DNA from 4 places in the Rothia sp. HMSC058E10 genome. Region 3 is predicted to be linked to each of the others. Evidence: riboswitches for the same ligand, from Rfam matches in the RefSeq annotation. Region 3 holds a riboswitch; each other region holds the start of a gene.
What was found. A riboswitch is a leader RNA that binds a small molecule or an ion and turns the genes downstream of it on or off. The one in region 3 is predicted to bind S-adenosylmethionine.

Region 1: another riboswitch for S-adenosylmethionine. It lies ahead of HMPREF2609_RS06040 (methylenetetrahydrofolate reductase); the one in region 3 lies ahead of HMPREF2609_RS02445 (bifunctional o-acetylhomoserine/o-acetylserine sulfhydrylase).
Region 2: another riboswitch for S-adenosylmethionine. It lies ahead of HMPREF2609_RS07995 (nuclease PIN); the one in region 3 lies ahead of HMPREF2609_RS02445 (bifunctional o-acetylhomoserine/o-acetylserine sulfhydrylase).
Region 4: another riboswitch for S-adenosylmethionine. It lies ahead of HMPREF2609_RS09525 (AMP-binding protein); the one in region 3 lies ahead of HMPREF2609_RS02445 (bifunctional o-acetylhomoserine/o-acetylserine sulfhydrylase).

What each region holds. Positions count from the first base shown of each region.
Region 1 covers NZ_KV797630.1:73,556-77,747, reverse strand. The annotation lists gene metE (5-methyltetrahydropteroyltriglutamate--homocysteine S-methyltransferase) at 1-714, opposite strand, end outside; gene HMPREF2609_RS06040 (methylenetetrahydrofolate reductase) at 757-1,668, opposite strand; SAM riboswitch class I at 1,746-1,854, opposite strand; gene HMPREF2609_RS06035 (aldo/keto reductase) at 2,331-3,332, shown strand; gene HMPREF2609_RS06030 (sugar porter family MFS transporter) at 3,441-4,192, shown strand, end outside.
Region 2 covers NZ_KV797640.1:118,647-122,838, forward strand. The annotation lists gene HMPREF2609_RS07985 (cell division protein PerM) at 1-1,216, opposite strand, end outside; gene HMPREF2609_RS07990 (PIN domain-containing protein) at 1,506-1,940, opposite strand; gene HMPREF2609_RS07995 (nuclease PIN) at 1,945-2,223, opposite strand; SAM riboswitch class IV at 2,202-2,330, opposite strand; gene HMPREF2609_RS08000 (hypothetical protein) at 2,595-2,885, shown strand; gene HMPREF2609_RS08005 (DEAD/DEAH box helicase) at 2,930-4,192, shown strand, end outside.
Region 3 covers NZ_KV797613.1:63,918-68,109, forward strand. The annotation lists gene HMPREF2609_RS02440 (ABC transporter ATP-binding protein) at 1-996, opposite strand, end outside; SAM riboswitch class IV at 1,578-1,691, shown strand; gene HMPREF2609_RS02445 (bifunctional o-acetylhomoserine/o-acetylserine sulfhydrylase) at 1,801-3,147, shown strand; gene HMPREF2609_RS02450 (homoserine O-acetyltransferase MetX) at 3,245-4,192, shown strand, end outside.
Region 4 covers NZ_KV797643.1:24,117-28,308, forward strand. The annotation lists gene HMPREF2609_RS09525 (AMP-binding protein) at 1-1,617, opposite strand, end outside; SAM riboswitch class I at 1,623-1,739, opposite strand; gene HMPREF2609_RS09530 (hypothetical protein) at 2,025-3,119, opposite strand; gene HMPREF2609_RS09535 (zinc metalloprotease) at 3,449-4,192, shown strand, end outside.

The sequences.
Region 1 (4,192 bases), on a different contig from region 3:
ACGCGCCAATTCGGCGATTTTGGCGTTGGGAATGTCGCGGTCCACGGTCAGGCCGGGTTCGTCGAGCTGCACCCACTGCACGCCGCGTGCCGCCAGCTCGGCGAGCACCTGCTGGTAGGCTTTCACGAAATCGTCCAGGCGATCCAGCGGTGTGAACCCTTCGGGCGAACCCTGTTCGGCTTTTGCCCCGAGAAGCAGGGTGAGCGGGCCGACCAGCTGCGGGCGCACCGTCACCCCATGTTCCTTGGCGACTTCAAGCTGCTCGTCAATAGCCTCAAGATTCAGCTTGATCTCGGTATCCGGACCGATCTCGGGCACCAAGTAGTGGTAGTTCGTATCGAACCATTTCGTCATCTCCAGCGGAGGCAGCGTCTCGGTGCCGCGCGCTAGAGCAAAGTACCCGGGCAGATCGAGCAGGCCGCGCGCATCCTTGGCGTCGGCAAGACGCTTGGGCACGAGGGTGAAAAGGCGCACGGCATCGAGCACCTGATCGTAGTACGAGAAAGTCGCCGGGATAGACGAATCGGTTACGCTAAGACCGCGCTCGATCACACGGTCATAGTAGGTGCGCTGCACATCTGCGGCCGCCTGGTGCAGTTCATCCTGCGTGATTTTGCCTTTCCAGAACGCTTCCTGTGCCTTCTTCAGCTCACGGAAACGGCCCACGCGGGGGTAACCGACGATGGTTGCTGCGGGGAATGGGGTGCGGGTCATCCTAGTTCCTTACTGTGGGAGGGTGTCAAATAAAAGGGGAGTTTAGAGGTATTGAAGATCGCTTAGGGGGAGTTTGAAACGGTTCGAGTAGCGCGGAACGTCGAGTTCTTCGAGGACGTCCAGCACAGCCTCATGCTCGTTAAATGTGAAGAAATGCAGGCCGGGGGCGCCAGCATCAAGCACCTTGCGACATTGGTCGAGTGCATGTTCCACGCCGATGCGGTGCATCTCGCGCGGCTCACTCGCGGTTTCCAGGCGATGCGCCAGCTTGCGCGGTACTTCAAGCCCGGCAAGCTCGCACAGCTTCGTCAGCCGAGTCAGCGAGGTAACGGGCATAATACCGGGGATAATGGGCATCTCCACCCCGGCAAGGCGCGCAGCATCCACCAACCCCGAATAGCGCTCGGTCTCAAAGAAAACCTGGGTGATGGCGAAATCCGCCCCGGCACGCTGCTTTGAAAGCAGAATCTCAATGTCTTGAAGAAGCGAGGAAGACTCGGGGTGCTTATGCGGGTATGCCGCAACCCCAATCGATACCTTCCCCGCGGCAAGATGCGCGAAATCCTCACGTTCCACCCTGCGAATCAGCTCCACCAGGTAACGGGCAAAAGGCAGCTCAAGCGAGCGCGTGTTTTCGGGTGGAATATCGCCGCGCAGCGCCAAGAACCCGCGTACTCCAAGCCCCAGAATCAGACGAACCGAGCGTTCCAAATCGGCCACGGAATGCCCCACGCAGATTAGATGTGCCAGCGGGTTCAGCGATGTTTCATGTACCAGGTGATCGAGCAGAGCCAACGTCTTTTGGCGGCGCTGCGCATCGCCCGAATAGGTGACGGAAACGTAATCCGGGTTGGTTTGCTCAAGCTCGGTAATGGTTTTGAGCAGGGAATCGCAGCTTGCGTGCGACCGTGGCGGATACAGCTCGTAAGAAAGAGCCGGGTGAACTGTCGTCATTTTCATTCCTCCGTGTTCACCCGATAGAAGCGTGCCCGAAGGTACGCCGAATCTTAGCAAGACGCGAAGGGAATTCACTTCTATCGGTTCTGGCGGGAGCACCTTGTCCGTCCACCCAATGGGTGGAGGCTGGCGAGGTTGCTGCGACGTCTAAGAGCCAGATCTCTCGGTCGCTCTGGATAGATAACGTTCCTATTCTAGGCAGGATGCGCGGTGTCAGCAAGAATATGTCAACACATGTCGTCGAGCGGTCATAACCGCTTAATATTGTGGGATGCGGCGAAACAATACGTCATACGGGCTCGCGGAGGTGCGGATCGGCGAATTGAAACCTCCACCTGATTTGGCCGCAAGTTCAGCCGCGAGCAGATAATATTTCGACGAGCAGATAGCGGAATGTTATCTGCTCATCACAAAACTATCTGCTCGCGGGAGAAGGCATTCTACAAGGAAAAAACCGGGTATTGTTCTGAGAAAACATGTCGTGTAAACTATGTGCAAGAGTCCCCCGACCGCCTCTACCCGTGAGTCTGCAGGTTCACAGGATATGCGCATATGTCGGGGCCCTTCTTTATCTGCTTCCGGTCTTACTCTAGGGAGTTGCAGAGCGCCGTGAACGTCATGTTGCGACCACATACTGTCAAACACGGTAGAGTAAATGTATGGAACGCATCGAATCTCCCGCATATGCACGCCTGGGTAACTCCGGGCTGGTCGTGCCCTCCGTCGGAATCGGCTGCAACAACCTGGGACGCCCCGGCACCCCCACTCAAACTCAGGAAGGCACCAATGCCGTTATCGCCGCCGCAGTCGAGGCGGGCATCGGCTTCTTCGATATTGCCGACCTGTACGGTGCCGAACCCGGGCTTTCAGAAACCATGTTCGGTACCGCGATGCGCAAACTCAACCTCAACCGCGATGACCTGATCATCGTCACCAAATTCGGGCTCCCTACTGGTACCCTCAACGGCAACGACTGGGATGCACGCGGCTCACGCCGATACATCATGCGTGCCGTCGAAGGTTCACTGCGCCGCCTGGGAACCGAGTACATTGACCTGTATTTCTACCACAGCCCCGACCCGAACACCCCGCTGGAAGAGACCCTGTCTGCGCTCGACACGCTCGTGACCAGCGGAAAGGTGCGTTACCTGGGGCACTCCAACTTTGCGGGGTGGCAGCTTGCCCACGCCGAGCACCTCGCCCGCGAACTCGGCACTGAGCGGTTTATCGCCGCCGAAAACCACTACAACCTGCTGGACCGCCGTGCCGAACTCGAAATTCTTCCCGCCGCCCGCCACTTCGGGCTCGGGGTTCTCCCGTATTTCCCGCTCGCCAACGGGCTTTTGACCGGAAAATACCGCCGCGACAGCATCCCTGCAGGGTCACGTCTGTCGCACTCCAAAGCGCAGGTACTCGCGCAAGCCGATTGGGAACAACTCGATGCCTACCACGAATTTTGTGCCGATCTGGGGATCTCTGAGGTTCAAGCCTCCATCTCTTGGCTCAAACAGCAGAATCCCGTCGCCAGCGTGATCGCCGGGGCAACCGCCCCCGAACAAGTACACGCAAACGCGCAGGCCGCAAGCGTGCGTTTCAACGATGACGAACTGGTGCGGCTCAACGAGATTTTCCCGGCGCCCGAAAGCATCGCGCTTTTCTGAGCAGCCGTGAATATAGCCAGCTGGAAATATAACTAATCCGGAATATACCCAAGCCAGCAAGCGTTTAAAGACTGTGCGGTCTCTCAACCTGTGCCGTACAAGACCCGCATGAAAGATAAAAATACCCGCATGAGCATCACCACCGAGCCGCCGAACCGCGCCAGTGCACTACCCCCGCTCGGGCAGGGCGCGCACACCCGCCGTCTAGGGGTTATCGCGCTGGTGGCAACCTTCGGTGGGCTCCTCTTCGGGTACGATACCGGCGTTATCAACGGCGCCCTCGACCCCATGAGTCGCGAACTCGGCATGGACAACACCATTCAAGGCTGGGTCACAGGCTCCCTCGCCTTCGCTGCCGCCCTCGGAGCCATGGTCACCGGGCGCATCTCAGATGCCATCGGACGACGCAGAACCATCATCGGACTCTCAATCCTCTTCATCGCGGGCGCGCTCGCATGCGTCTTCACTCCCAGCATTGCTGTACTGTTGATGGGTCGTACGATGCTCGGGCTCGCTGTGGGAGGCGCATCCGCAGTCGTACCCGTATTCCTCGCCGAACTTGCACCCTACGAAATTCGCGGCTCACTCTCCGGGCGTAACGAACTCATGGTCGTCGGAGGGCAGCTAGCCGCATTCATCGTGAATGCCATCATCGGCAACCTCTGGGGCGAACACGATAGCGTATGGCGGTGGATGTTCGCCGTCTGCGCCCTGCCTGCGCTCGCGCTTTTCATCGGTATGCTGCGCATGCCCGAATCCCCACGCTGGCTTATCGCGCAGGGGCGCACCGAGGATGCGCGCGCTATTATGCGGCGCATCCGCCCCGCCGAACGTGCTGATGCCGAAATTGCGGACATTGC
Region 2 (4,192 bases), on a different contig from region 3:
GAAGCACATGGCACAGCAGGTTACCCAACGCAGTACCCGCACCCAGGGTTATTGCGGTCGCCACGGCGAAAGCTGCGGGCGATGCGCCTACCTCGGTAAAACGCCCCACACCCAACGATCCGCTGGAAATCCAACCCAAAATATAAGCCCACACGCCACAGAGCACGCCCACCAGCGAACCCAACACGAGCGAAGAAAGCGGCAACGCAATCACTCGGTAACGTACCTTCATGGTGATCCACTCATCCACGTGGTCTTCACCTTCACGCAAGAACCACCAACCGGCAACGGTCCCGGCGCCCAGCGAAACCGCCAGACCCGCATACCCTATCCAGCCCAGGCTCTCAGGGATAGCACCCAGAACCGGAAAGAGCGGAAGATCGCCCATCGTCGTCTGCGACCAGCCCACATGCGTGTCAACGCCGAACGCGAACCCGGCGCCGGTAGTCCACGACATCGCGTAAATCACCAAGTTCGGAAGGTAACCAAGCTGCAGCAGGGTCACCGCGAGCGCCCCCACCGGCCCGGCGTGAAGTTCCTGGTAGATTGTTGCAATCTGCGACCAGCGCGTCATCATGGCGATCACCAGCACTAAAGCACCGCCCATAATGAGCGAGAAAATCGCCACCATGGAGGCACGCACAATCGACCACACATAGGAGCTCGCCCACCGCGAGTACTGGCTCATCTGCGAAATCTGTTCAGCGGTGTTCACGCCCACCATACGGGCGAGCGAACGCGATTCATAGTAGCCGCCCCAGATCAACCCGACCAGCACCACTATCTGCGGAATCAACGCCGCACCAACAATACCCAGCAGGTGCCGTTCAGTGCTTGCCCACGCAAAGGCGACGGCAGCAAAAATACCGTAGGCAGCGCACCCTAATAGTACGGGTTTGAAGAATTCCCCTTCATAGGATGCGCGCGCCAATTTCCGCCCAGACCTAAAGCATAGGAGCACCGGAATGATGCTCAGCCCCATGGGCACCAGTGTGAGCATGCCGTGCGGCAAGATAATACCGAACGCATTCGGAATATTCAGCGGCACACCGTGCATGAGCAGCCACAGGTGGGAGGCAAGAGTTGCGAGTGCGGGAAAATCCATGCGGTTAAAACCGTTGGTAAACCACACCGCCATGAGCAGAACGAGCACAAGCCCGAAAGAAAGCGCGGCGGTAAAAACTAATTCAACGATGCCCTGCAGCCAGAGTGGCATAGGGGCAGAATACCGGGATGTAGAAGAGCTACTTTTCATCGTTCTTCCATCATGCCATGAAACCCGCCAGCGCGTGTGAGCCTGCTGGGCTTTCGGGGAAATAGTTCCGGTTAATTGGCGGCTAACCTTCGTTAACCGCTCACCGTGAACATAGGGGTTACACGAACGTTACTGATACGCTCTCACCGCTGCAGCGGCAGGTACAGATAATTGTGCCGAGCATTTCTCACGGTCTTCTCGAACACGCAGGTACTCCCCCGGCGCTTACAGCGAAATACGGGACGGACAATTAGTCTTCGATCCACGGATTCACTGCGGGTACGCCCCAGGACCGGTACACCTCAGCCTTTGAGGAAACGATTTCGAGGTCATGAGCTTGGGCACTCGCCGCCATCAGACCTTCGAGGGCGGCGGTGGGCAGGGGTTCGGCATCTTTACATCCGTGACTGTGGGTGCCGCGCGGGGCGCTGCGTCCTGCCCATTCGAGGCTTACGCGCGCATCCACGTTGATGATGTGGTCGGCAAACCTGTCGAGAAGTTCAGCAATCCAGCGGTCGGTCTCTGGATAGGGGTAGAGTCCTTTGAGCTCGCCTACGCTCAGCACCGAAATGTAGAGGTGTTTATAGGCGCGGTGGCGCAGAAAAGCAACAACTTTGGGATCTGGTGTGGCTTTGCGGATCTCGGCGAGTACATCCGAGTCGAGAAGCAGTCCTGAGGCGCTCATACCCCTATGCTACGCGCAGACCGGCATATTCGACGGCGGGAATACCCTCGGGGTTGGGAAGAAGCAGAAAATTGAGGAATTCGTCGCGCTTAGAAGAAATACGTGCGTAGTCCTGAATACTTACTGCCTGGTAACCGCCGCGTGCGGGTACGGATGCGGCACGCAGATTTTCCTGATAAGAGCGTGCAGGAGTAAGGGGGGATGCTGGAGATGAAGAGCTGTTGTACATTGACAACCATGCGCCGAATGCGCGTTCCTTTCGCGTTGCTCTTGCCTGTACCAAGTGCCACCTGAGGCGGCGAATACAAACCGCTTCGTCATCCGAGCCACCCGTGAACATGGGGTTGGCGTTCGACCATAGTCGGAGCTTATCAGTCGAAACTCTTGAAGCTGAATCCAGGTTACAACAGCTTTCAGGAATCTGTAAACGTGCGAACCCATCAAATTCTTGTGATTTACATAACGTGACTATGGGTGCGTATCTGTATATAACCACCTCATGGTGGCGTAGTGTGAAGTTTTAGGTCTTCAGAGCAGGTCTACACATTCGAGAAGAATCACGGCACACTGGGTAATGTACAGAAATTTATCTTGCCTCTGATATATCACCATGTCACGCCTGCTTTACGCTTCCGGAAAGAAAGAGTGATAACTGTGAAAAAGACTGTACAGATCATGGGGATAGTGGCCGCAATTTTTCTGATCATTGGGTTTGGCTTGTTCATCCTGGCAGGCTGGGGCTCACTCGTGGAATACCACGCCTTCGAGTGGAAGGGCATCGATCCCGCAGGAGCAAGTCCCCTCGTCATGGCGACTAATAATCTGAGCCTATGGTTCCTAGGCACCGGATTCCTCACCGGCATTATCGCCTTAATTCTGCTCTTCACAACGACGACTAGGAATACACGTAAGAAACGCTCAGCCCATCTTGGACAGACCTCATAACGAATTACCGCGCGCTTCTTTGACACCGTTGAGATAATGGAACGGTGAGCACGCCAAACCCTTTCCCCGATATCCCCGTCACCGTTGCGCAGATTATTCGGCAGGCGGGGCATAAGGCATACCAGCGCGGGCTTGCTTATGCCCGTCAGCGTGAAGTGGTGCGCTACACCTACGACGAAGACGAAAACACGCTGGAAGGCCTGGTGAACGGGAGTACCCCTATCCCCTATGAGGTAGATATTCGCTTCTTCCCGGGTTCTGACGCCGATTCCAATCTTTTCAACGCACGATGCACATGCCCGGTCGCCGCCGACTGCAAGCACGCCGTCGCCCTCATGCTCACTGCACTCGACCGTGCCAAGACCGCGCGGAAAGCCCTCGACAATGCGCCTGGTGGCCGCATCCGCCAGTCTATGAACCCGGAGAGGCCAGAAGATACCGTGCGACAGGTTGCGGAGACAGCCGACGATCCCCTGGCGGCCTTGCGCGCATCCGGGGCGATTCGTTCGGCAAGCTCGCTCACCACCGACCCCGAACCTCTCCCCCTGAACGACCACGAGAATACGCATTCTTCGCCCTCGAAAATTTCGGTGTGGCGGCGCGATATGGCGCAGGTTCTCGCCGCCCGGGGCGAAGCATCCGGTATTGATTCGGCACGGGTTCCGGGGGCGCTCGATCTTTCCTTCAGCATTTCGGGTTCGTATGCGCGCGGGCGCAATATTCCCGGTGCAACCCCGCCTATCAATTTGTTGGCGCGGCCACTGATGCAGTCCAAAACCGGGCGCTGGATCAAGGGCGGGCTCAGCTGGGAGACCTTCGCCTCCAGCGTGGGTGGGCCGGTCGGTCGTCACGAGGTGTATCCTGAGCACGAACGGTTCTTTGCCGAAATATACGCTATCGCGCGCCCGTGGCAGAATATGTACTCTTCGCATCGGGACTGGATTTCGCTTACCGCCACGAATTCCACGCTGCTGTGGGATGTTCTGGCGCGCGCAGAGCAGATTGGCCTGCCGGTTCTTCTCGAAGGGTTTGAGGTAACCACTGCGGTTTTACCACCCGCCCGGGTGAGGGTACACGCCGGAGCCGTTGAGGCCGAATCCCGACAGAACGCAGAGGCTGCCGTGAGTGAAGATTCCGCTCCTGACCTGGCTCTTCATGCCGCCTTGGGATGGGAAACCCGCGAAGATAACCGGGTGCGGCAGCTCTGGTTTGATGCCGCGCACTGCCACCCCATCGGCTCGCCACGCTCAGGATTTTTCGCGCTCGGCTCTCTTGTGCAGCGTATTTACGAGGAACAGGCGCATCGA
Region 3 (4,192 bases):
TTTCAGTCCTTCCGCCATGGCCAGGTATGCCTCTTCGAGAGTGGCTGGGCGAGTATACAGTGGTGTGAGCATCTGAACCTCACGCTCAGCGAGAATACGGGTCAGCAGAGCCTCTGCGTGTTCGGTACTGAAGGGGTGCGGCTTTTCCGAAACAGAACGTTCATTCCAGTACACGGTGATCTCCCACTCGCTGCCGCGCGGGGTCAGCAACACTGTTCCCGCATCGCCCAAAGACCGAGCAAGTTCTTGAAGCACCGGCCCGGCATTCGCATCCACACGCCCCACGGTGGTAACGGAGATCCCGGCGTGCGCGGTAATATCCGCCACTGTGCCCGAAACCGCCATGCGACCGGCACCGATGACCGTGACCCGATGCGCTAACTCCTCAATCTCGCCCAGCAGATGGCTCGTGAGTAAAATGGCGGTGCCGTCATCAGCGAGGGCGCGAATTAGCTGGCGTATTGTCAGCGAAATATCTGGGTCAAGCCCATTCGTCGGCTCATCCAAAAGCAGCAGTTTTGGCTCGCCCAGCAGTGCCCGCGCGATGTGCAGACGTTGTTTCATACCGCGGGAAAACTCTTGTACCTTCTTCGCGGCGACATCTGCAAGATCGACCCGTTCCAAAGCGCTCGCCACCTGGGTACGGCGTTTGCGCGCGCTAACTCCGGCAAGGTCGGCGAAGAAGAGAAGATTATCGCGGGCGGATGCTCGCGGATAGAACCCGGTATCCCCGCCGAGTACAAGCCCTAGGGATGCGCGCGCACGCTGGGGGTGTGCAAGCGCATCCACCCCGTCGATGCGAACGGTACCGCTTGTGGGAGTCAGCAGTGTTGCGCACATCTGTACAACCGTTGTTTTCCCCGCTCCATTGGGACCGAGCAGAGCATGAATTTCGCCGGAACTTATGCTGAGTGAAACATTATCGACAGCGGTGAAAGCGCGTTCACCCTTGCCAAAGGTGCGGCATAGCTGTGCCGCGTCAAGAATTGTAGACATTGTGATAAAACCTTGCGGTGCTTAGTCACCCGAAGCCGCTTGAGCATGGTGTTCGCACGCCTGCAATACGTGGGACGGGTGAGATGAATAAGTCGTGAGAGAGGCACTTCTTAGTGCCTGAATAATCCCAAGTCACCGGCTGCAGGTGCGGAAGGTATAACAATAAAACCCTCAGAACTTTGGTGTCCCAAGCGCTCACTATGCGCTTCTGAAATGTATCGAACCAAAGCAGGGTTATTTCTGAAATTTTTAGAGCCCACCATCTGGGCGGGCATTCCGCGAGCCGGTGCGACTTTAGCGGGAAGTCATACCTCATCACTCCTAGATTCAAGGCTTCCACCAGTGTAGCATGGCTCACGATTGCCTACGCTGATGGTAATTTAGCGACGGCTAACGGCAGATCACATGGCTTTAGCGGTTCGGGTACAACATAGGCACGGTCACAAGCGCATAAGTATTGGTGTTTCTCCCAAACAATAGGCTGTCGTGAAAACAGTTCATAAAACGTCATCTTTGCAACAATGCGCCGAAAACGCGCATCCGGCTTGACCATGTGCGCTTCCTATGAAACTCTAGATGCAGGTCATGAGAGCCAGTGATAAGCCCCAGCTAGCTGGCCGGCAACCCTCCTCCGCGGTGGGGTGCCCTGGGTGAGGACCAGGCGTTGAACACAAAGTACAACGCAAGCGCGGGACCGATGTGCCCGATTCTGGTACATCGTTTTTTCGTTTGCAGAGAAGAAAGCCTAAGAACTCTGTACCGAAATCGGCATGCGGCCCCCTGAACTATTACAAGGAGCTTCGCATGAGCAACACTACAGTCCCGACTCCCGCCAATCCCGCCGGTTGGAAATTTGAAACCCGCCAGATTCACGCGGGGCAGGCACCGGATGCTGCAACGGGAGCTCGGGCGTTACCTATCTACCAGACCACCTCGTTCGTTTTCGAGAACGCAGAACAGGCCGCTAACCGTTTTGCTCTCACAGAGCTTGGGCCTATCTATACCCGTCTGAACAACCCCACCCAAGAGGTTATCGAAAACCGCATCGCATCCCTTGAAGGGGGAGTAGGGGCGCTTTTGCTGGCCTCAGGCCAAGCGGCTATTACCTATGCGATTCTTAATATTGCGGGCGCGGGCGACCATATCGTGGCTTCCCCATCGATTTATGGGGGAACCTACAACCTACTTAAATACACGCTTGCCGACCTCGGCGTTGAAACTACGTTTGTTGAAAACCCGGACGACCTGCAGCAATGGCGCGATGCGGTTCGCCCCAACACGAAACTCTTCTACGGAGAAACCGTACCTAACCCCCGGAATGATGTGCTCGACATCGAGCCTATCGCCCAGATCGCCCACGACAATGGCGTTCCCCTAATCGTTGATAACACTGTTCCCACCCCATATCTGGTGCGCCCCATCGAATTTGGTGCGGATGTTGTAATCCATTCCGCCACAAAATATCTGGGTGGGCACGGCACCTCAATCGGCGGCGTTATCGTGGACTCCGGGAATTTCGACTATGGAGCCAATCCCGAAAAGTTCCCCAAGTTCAACGAACCTGCCCCCGGTTACCACGGTCTAGTTTATGCCCGTGACTTGGGCAAAGACTCCGCTTTTGGTGCGAACCTTTCCTATATTCTCAAGGCGCGGGTTTCGCTTCTGCGCGACACCGGGGCGGCGATCTCTCCAACCAACGCCTTCAACATTGGTATCGGTCTGGAGACTCTTTCCCTGCGCATCGAACGCCATATCGAGAACGCGACCAAGGTCGCAAACTGGTTGGAGGAGCATCCGCTGGTCGATCAGGTGATCTGGGCCGGTCTGCCTTCCTCGCCCTGGTACGAGCGAGCCCAGAAGTACCTGCCGAAGGGGCCGGGCGCCGTCGTGGGATTCACCCTCAAAGACGCCGACCTGGAACAGACTCGCACCTTTGTGGATGCTCTGCAGCTGCATTCCAATGTGGCGAATATCGGCGATGTACGTTCGCTTGTTATTCATCCCGCATCCACCACCCACTCGCAGCTTTCCGAGGAAGAGCTAGAGGCAATTGGGGTGAGCAAAAACTTTGTGCGCCTCGCCGTAGGGATCGAGAATATTGACGATATTATCGCAGACCTAGAATTGGGTTTTGCGACTCTGAACGCCTAACCTGCACCGTCGCGACCGGGCTGCACAGTAAGTGCCCGGTCGCGGTATCGGTTTCTCGCCTGCCATTACCAAAACTACCGGTTACCCAGGAGAAAACATGACGGAAAATACCGTACACGCCACCTATCTGTCGCAGCTGCAGTATCCCAGCGCTCAGGGGTACCTGCGGCAGATGGCGATCGGTGATTTCACCCTCGAAAACGGTACCGTGCTTCCACAGGTGAACATTAGCTACGAGACGTGGGGGACTCTTAACGAAGCTGGGGACAACGCGATTCTTATTCTGCACGCCCTCACCGGCGACACCCATGTTTCGCGAGGGATTCCCACATCAGATATGCCTGCACCCAGTATCCGTGCGGTCGAAAGTGATGGTTGGTGGGAAGGTATTGTGGGGCCGGGTGCGGTGGTCGATACTACCAAGTATTTTGTGATAGCCCCCAATATCTTGGGTGGATGCTACGGCTCGACCGGTCCGGCAAGTATCGTACCCGAGGGGTACCCGGGTGCCGGGAAACCCTGGGGGTCACGCTTTCCTCACGTCACTATTCGCGACTCGGTACGAGCCGAAGCCGAACTTATCGCCCGGTTGGGGATTAAGAGTTTTCACCATGTAATCGGAGGATCGCTCGGCGGGGCACGCGCTATCGAATGGGCGGCAACCTTCCCCGAGCTGGTACGTGGATGCGCGGTCATCGCCGCCGGCCCCGCCGCCACTGCCGAACAGATTTCCTGGGCTCACACCCAGAACCTCGCCATCCGTGCTGATGCCAATTTTGCTTCCGGCGATTATTATGGGGGATCGGCACCCACGGCCGGGCTCGCGCTGGCGAGGCGCATAGCCCACACCACCTACCGCAGCCCAGCCGAGTTGGAGCATCGCTTTGGGCGGCAGGCAAACCGCGGCGAATCCACCGACGGCGGGTCCATTGGTGAGAACCGCGGACGATATGCGGTCGAAAGCTACCTGGACCACCATGGTGATAAGCTCGTTGAGCGTTTCGATGCCAATAGCTACCTTGCCGTGAATGAGGCGCTAATCTCG
Region 4 (4,192 bases), on a different contig from region 3:
CCAATAGGAATTTAGGTAGCGTTGCGGGTCGCCCCAGACGGTACGCGCCATGGAGGGGCCGATCTTATCGACCACAATGAAGCCCTGTTTGCCGGGCTCAACGAGGTTACCGTGTTCGTCCACCACGCGTACCGAGACCCCGGGGACTTCGCGGGTGGCGCATCCGGGAAGGGGAGTGCAGCGCGGGGTACCTTCGGGGAAGGCCCCTTCGGGCGCGAAGGCGGGGTCATGTGGTCGCGGGGAGCATATGGTCGAGCCGGTTTCGGACTGCCACCACGTATCGATAAACGATGCGGTACCCCCCCCCACGTGCTTGCGCAGCCACTTCCACGCCTGAGGGTTAATGGACTCGCCCACAGACCCGAGCAGACGCACAGTTGAGAAGTCGTATTTTCCGGGTTCGGGGCCGTCAGGAAAAGCCCCCATGAGGGAACGAATCAGGGTTGGAGCGGTGTAGTAATTGGTGACGCCGTAGCGTTCGATAACCTCGAAATGACGGCCATAATGCGGAGTATTGGGGGTACCCTCGAAAATAACCTCGGTAACCCCATTCACGAGCGGACCATAGATTTCGTAGGTGTGCGCGGTCACCCACGCGAGATCGGCGGTACACCAATGCACAGTCGATTCAACCTTCGCCGGGTCGTTCACGGCAGACAGCTCATCGGGGCGCAGCACCCCGTCGTCATCCACATAGTCCGGCAGCAGATCGTACAGCAGCGCGTGAGTGTATGCGGTCTGCACCAAATACCCCGCCATCGTGTGCACCAGGCCCTTGGGCTTGCCCGTGGTGCCAGAGGTATAAATGATAAACAGCGGGTCCTCGGCATCATGCAGCTCGTACTCATGGGTATCGGGCTGATCGTCCACCAGGTCGTGATACCAAATATCGCGCCCGGTCGTCCAAGGAACCTGCGCGTGCGCCACGGGGTCTGCGGCGCTTGTCCGGTCCACCACGATCACATGCTCGATATTGTTCTCACCCGAGCATGCTTCATCGGCATTCACCTTCACGGGCACGACCTTGCCGCGGCGGTTCTGCCCGTCGGTGGTGATCAGAACCTTCGCGCCGGTGTCTTCCACCCGGAATTTCAGCGCCTCCGCCGAGAACCCACCAAATACGAGTGAGTGAATTGCGCCGATGCGCACGCACGCAAGCGTGAAGATAATGGTTTCGGGAATAACCGGCAGGTAGATCACCACGCGGTCGCCTTTACGCACGCCGAGTTTGAGCAGGCCGTTGGCGGCGCGGGCGATGCGTCGCTGCAGTTCGGCGTAGGTGATAGCTTCACGATCGCCGGGTTCGCCCTCGAAATAGAGGGCTACTTTGTCGCCGCGGCCCGCCTCCACATGGCGGTCCACGCAGTTGTAGGCGACGTTGAGTTTGCCGCCCTCGAACCACTTAATCTCGGGTACGGAGTATTCTTCGATGCCCTCAGCATCGGTTCCGATAACCTGCGGTTTCTGGAAGGTGTGTGCGTTGTCCCAAGTCTTGCCCCAGCTTAAGCGCTCGGCTTGTTTTTCCCAGAACGCTACCCGCGCCTCGTCAGATTCGTGCGCGGGGTTGGGGGTGGGTGCTAGAGGATTCGTGAATGAAAAAGGGGAGGGAAGTCCCACAGTATCTCCCATCGGTTGCTGGCGTTAGCACCTTCGGCGTTATGAAGGCGCATGATGCGCCACCGCAGGCGAGGTTGCTGCGACGTCGTCGAGCCAGGTCTCTCGGTCGCTCTAGATGGATTACCAATCTAGTAAACCTTGTAGCTGGCGCAGGTGCAAAGACACCCCGTCATATTGCGCGTGTATGCGCCACGTTCGTAACATTCCGCAATATTGCGCCCGCCATCCACCCCACGCCCTATACCCGCGAGCAGGTAGGATTTTGCCGACAAGGTAGGATTCTCCTACCTGCTCGGGTCAAAAACCACCTGCTCGCGAACAATACAAGAAAAACACTCCCACCGGGATGCGCCTCGTCAAGAGGATTTACCCGGCGGGAGTGCCGTTTACTCACCCAAAATTACCGATTAGTTCTGTTTTTGTGCGTTGGTTGAGCCTTTCGAGGCTCCGTTAGGGTTTTTCTGCCCGGATAACCAGTCGTTAGGATCGATCTGAATATCGTTACGGACGGTGAAGTCGCTCTCTTGATCCTTGTTTTTCTGGTCACCCGTTGATCCCGTCGAGTTGGACTTTGACTTGTCGCTGGGAGTGCTCGGATCTGGATTCTCAGGTTCGCCAACATGATCGATGGATGCCACAGCCTGCTGACCGGTCAGGTCAATATCACTCTTGGGGGCACCATTCTCAGGTTCGTAGCGCAGAGTGCCGCTGAGGATCGTCAAGGTGGTGGTCACACCGTAGCGTTCGAGATAGAAATCTTCAAAATGTGTACCGAACTGGCTGGCCAAGATCTGGTTGTAGACCTGAGTCCCGCCGCCGTTATGACTGGAAGCTACAACATCATGGTCAAGCGTAATATCGACGTAGCCTATCAGCTCATTGCCGTTGGCGGTCATCTCGCTGAAGTAACCGTACATAGCACCACCGTTGAAGGCGACGAGCTGGGGATTATCGCCGTTTTCTGACGTGGGGTTAACGGCGAGGGAAACCGCAAAATCGTCAGTATTTTTATTCCAGCCCGGAGGTTCTGCCCCGTCGATCTCGGCCCAGTCGGGGAAAACGAAACGGTGCTCCAAGCGCAGGCGCGCACCGGCGAGTAGGGTAGTGGTGCCCGAGTAGTATGTCTGCTTGCCGTCTTTAGTGGTTGCCTTGGGTGCTGAGAACCAGAAACCTGCACCGCCCCACTTTGCCTTGCCGATGCTGCCGCCGGGGGTAAACTTACCGCCGCCAGCCGAGTAGAGACCACTGGAACCTGCTGGAACATTGGCCTGCTCGTTCTCAACCGGGCCGCTAAATGAATCTAGCCCCAGGAAACTGTTAGTGTCTAGTTCCTGGTGGGTGACGAACGCCTGGGTAAAAATACCGTAGTCAGGGCGTGTGTCATCATACGAAGCCGCATAAGCCGGAACTACAGCGGAAGAAACAATAATTGGGGTTGTCCATGCGGCGCCCGCCAGAACACGACGGCGCGTTAGACCTCCCCGCGTAGATGCGTGGGTCACAATGACTCCTATGAGTGGTTGGGTGAATAAGTGGCGCTCGGATTACACGCCAGTAATAATTTTACGGGATATACCCCAGAAATCCTAAACAATATAAGATAAACATGAAATCTTTACGATAAAACGCTCACTCACCCGGATCTGAGCATCCTCAAATTATGCGGAAGATATTCTGTATTCCGCGCTCATTTCGGGCCTATTGTCGCGTGTATGTTCCGGCGAGTCTCTGTGTTTCACCGCCGCATGGGCGCATCATTCTGGGCTTGCGGGCTGCCGATATGAAGATTTCGTATTCACTCAACATATACATATCTAAAGGACTCACTCTCATGAAGATGCGTCGCACGGCGCACATGACGCTGGCGGTTGCCAGCCTGGTGCTGCTGAATATCCTGCCCACCTCCGCTGCCTCGGTTCCCGCCTATGACACTGATGGCGATGGTATTCTCGATTCTTGGGAGATGTACGGTTACGATGCCGATGGTGACGGCGCTATTGACGTCGATTATCCCGCGATGGGTGCGAACCCTAACCATAAGGACGTATTCGTCGAGATGGATTACATGCCCGGTGAGCTCGGCAGCGAAGAAGATTTGGACCGAATCGTGCAATCCTTCGCCACACTTAATATCAGTAATCCTGATCGAAAACCGGGCATTAACCTGCACCTAGACGCTGGGTCCGCCCGAAGCGCTAAGTACAATCTGGGCGGCGGTAATGAGGTGCCGCATCAGGGACTGCGGAATATGGGCGATTGGGCACGTATTAAGGCCCGTCATTTCAACCCTGCCCGCGAGGGCATTTTCCATTACATGATCTGGGGTGATTACCACGGACATAACAGCTCATCGGGCTTGGGGTACAAGAACAAAGCCGGGTTTATCGTGACCGTCGGGAAAACCTACTGGGGTGGCGCCAGCAGCGATATTCGCGTGGGCACTTTCCTACACGAGCTTGGGCATAATTTGGGTCTTGATCACGGCGGCAATGATAGTGAGAACGGCAAACCCCATTACTTCAGTGTGATGAACTACGATTACCAGCTCACTGGTGTTCCTAAGAAAGACGGAACG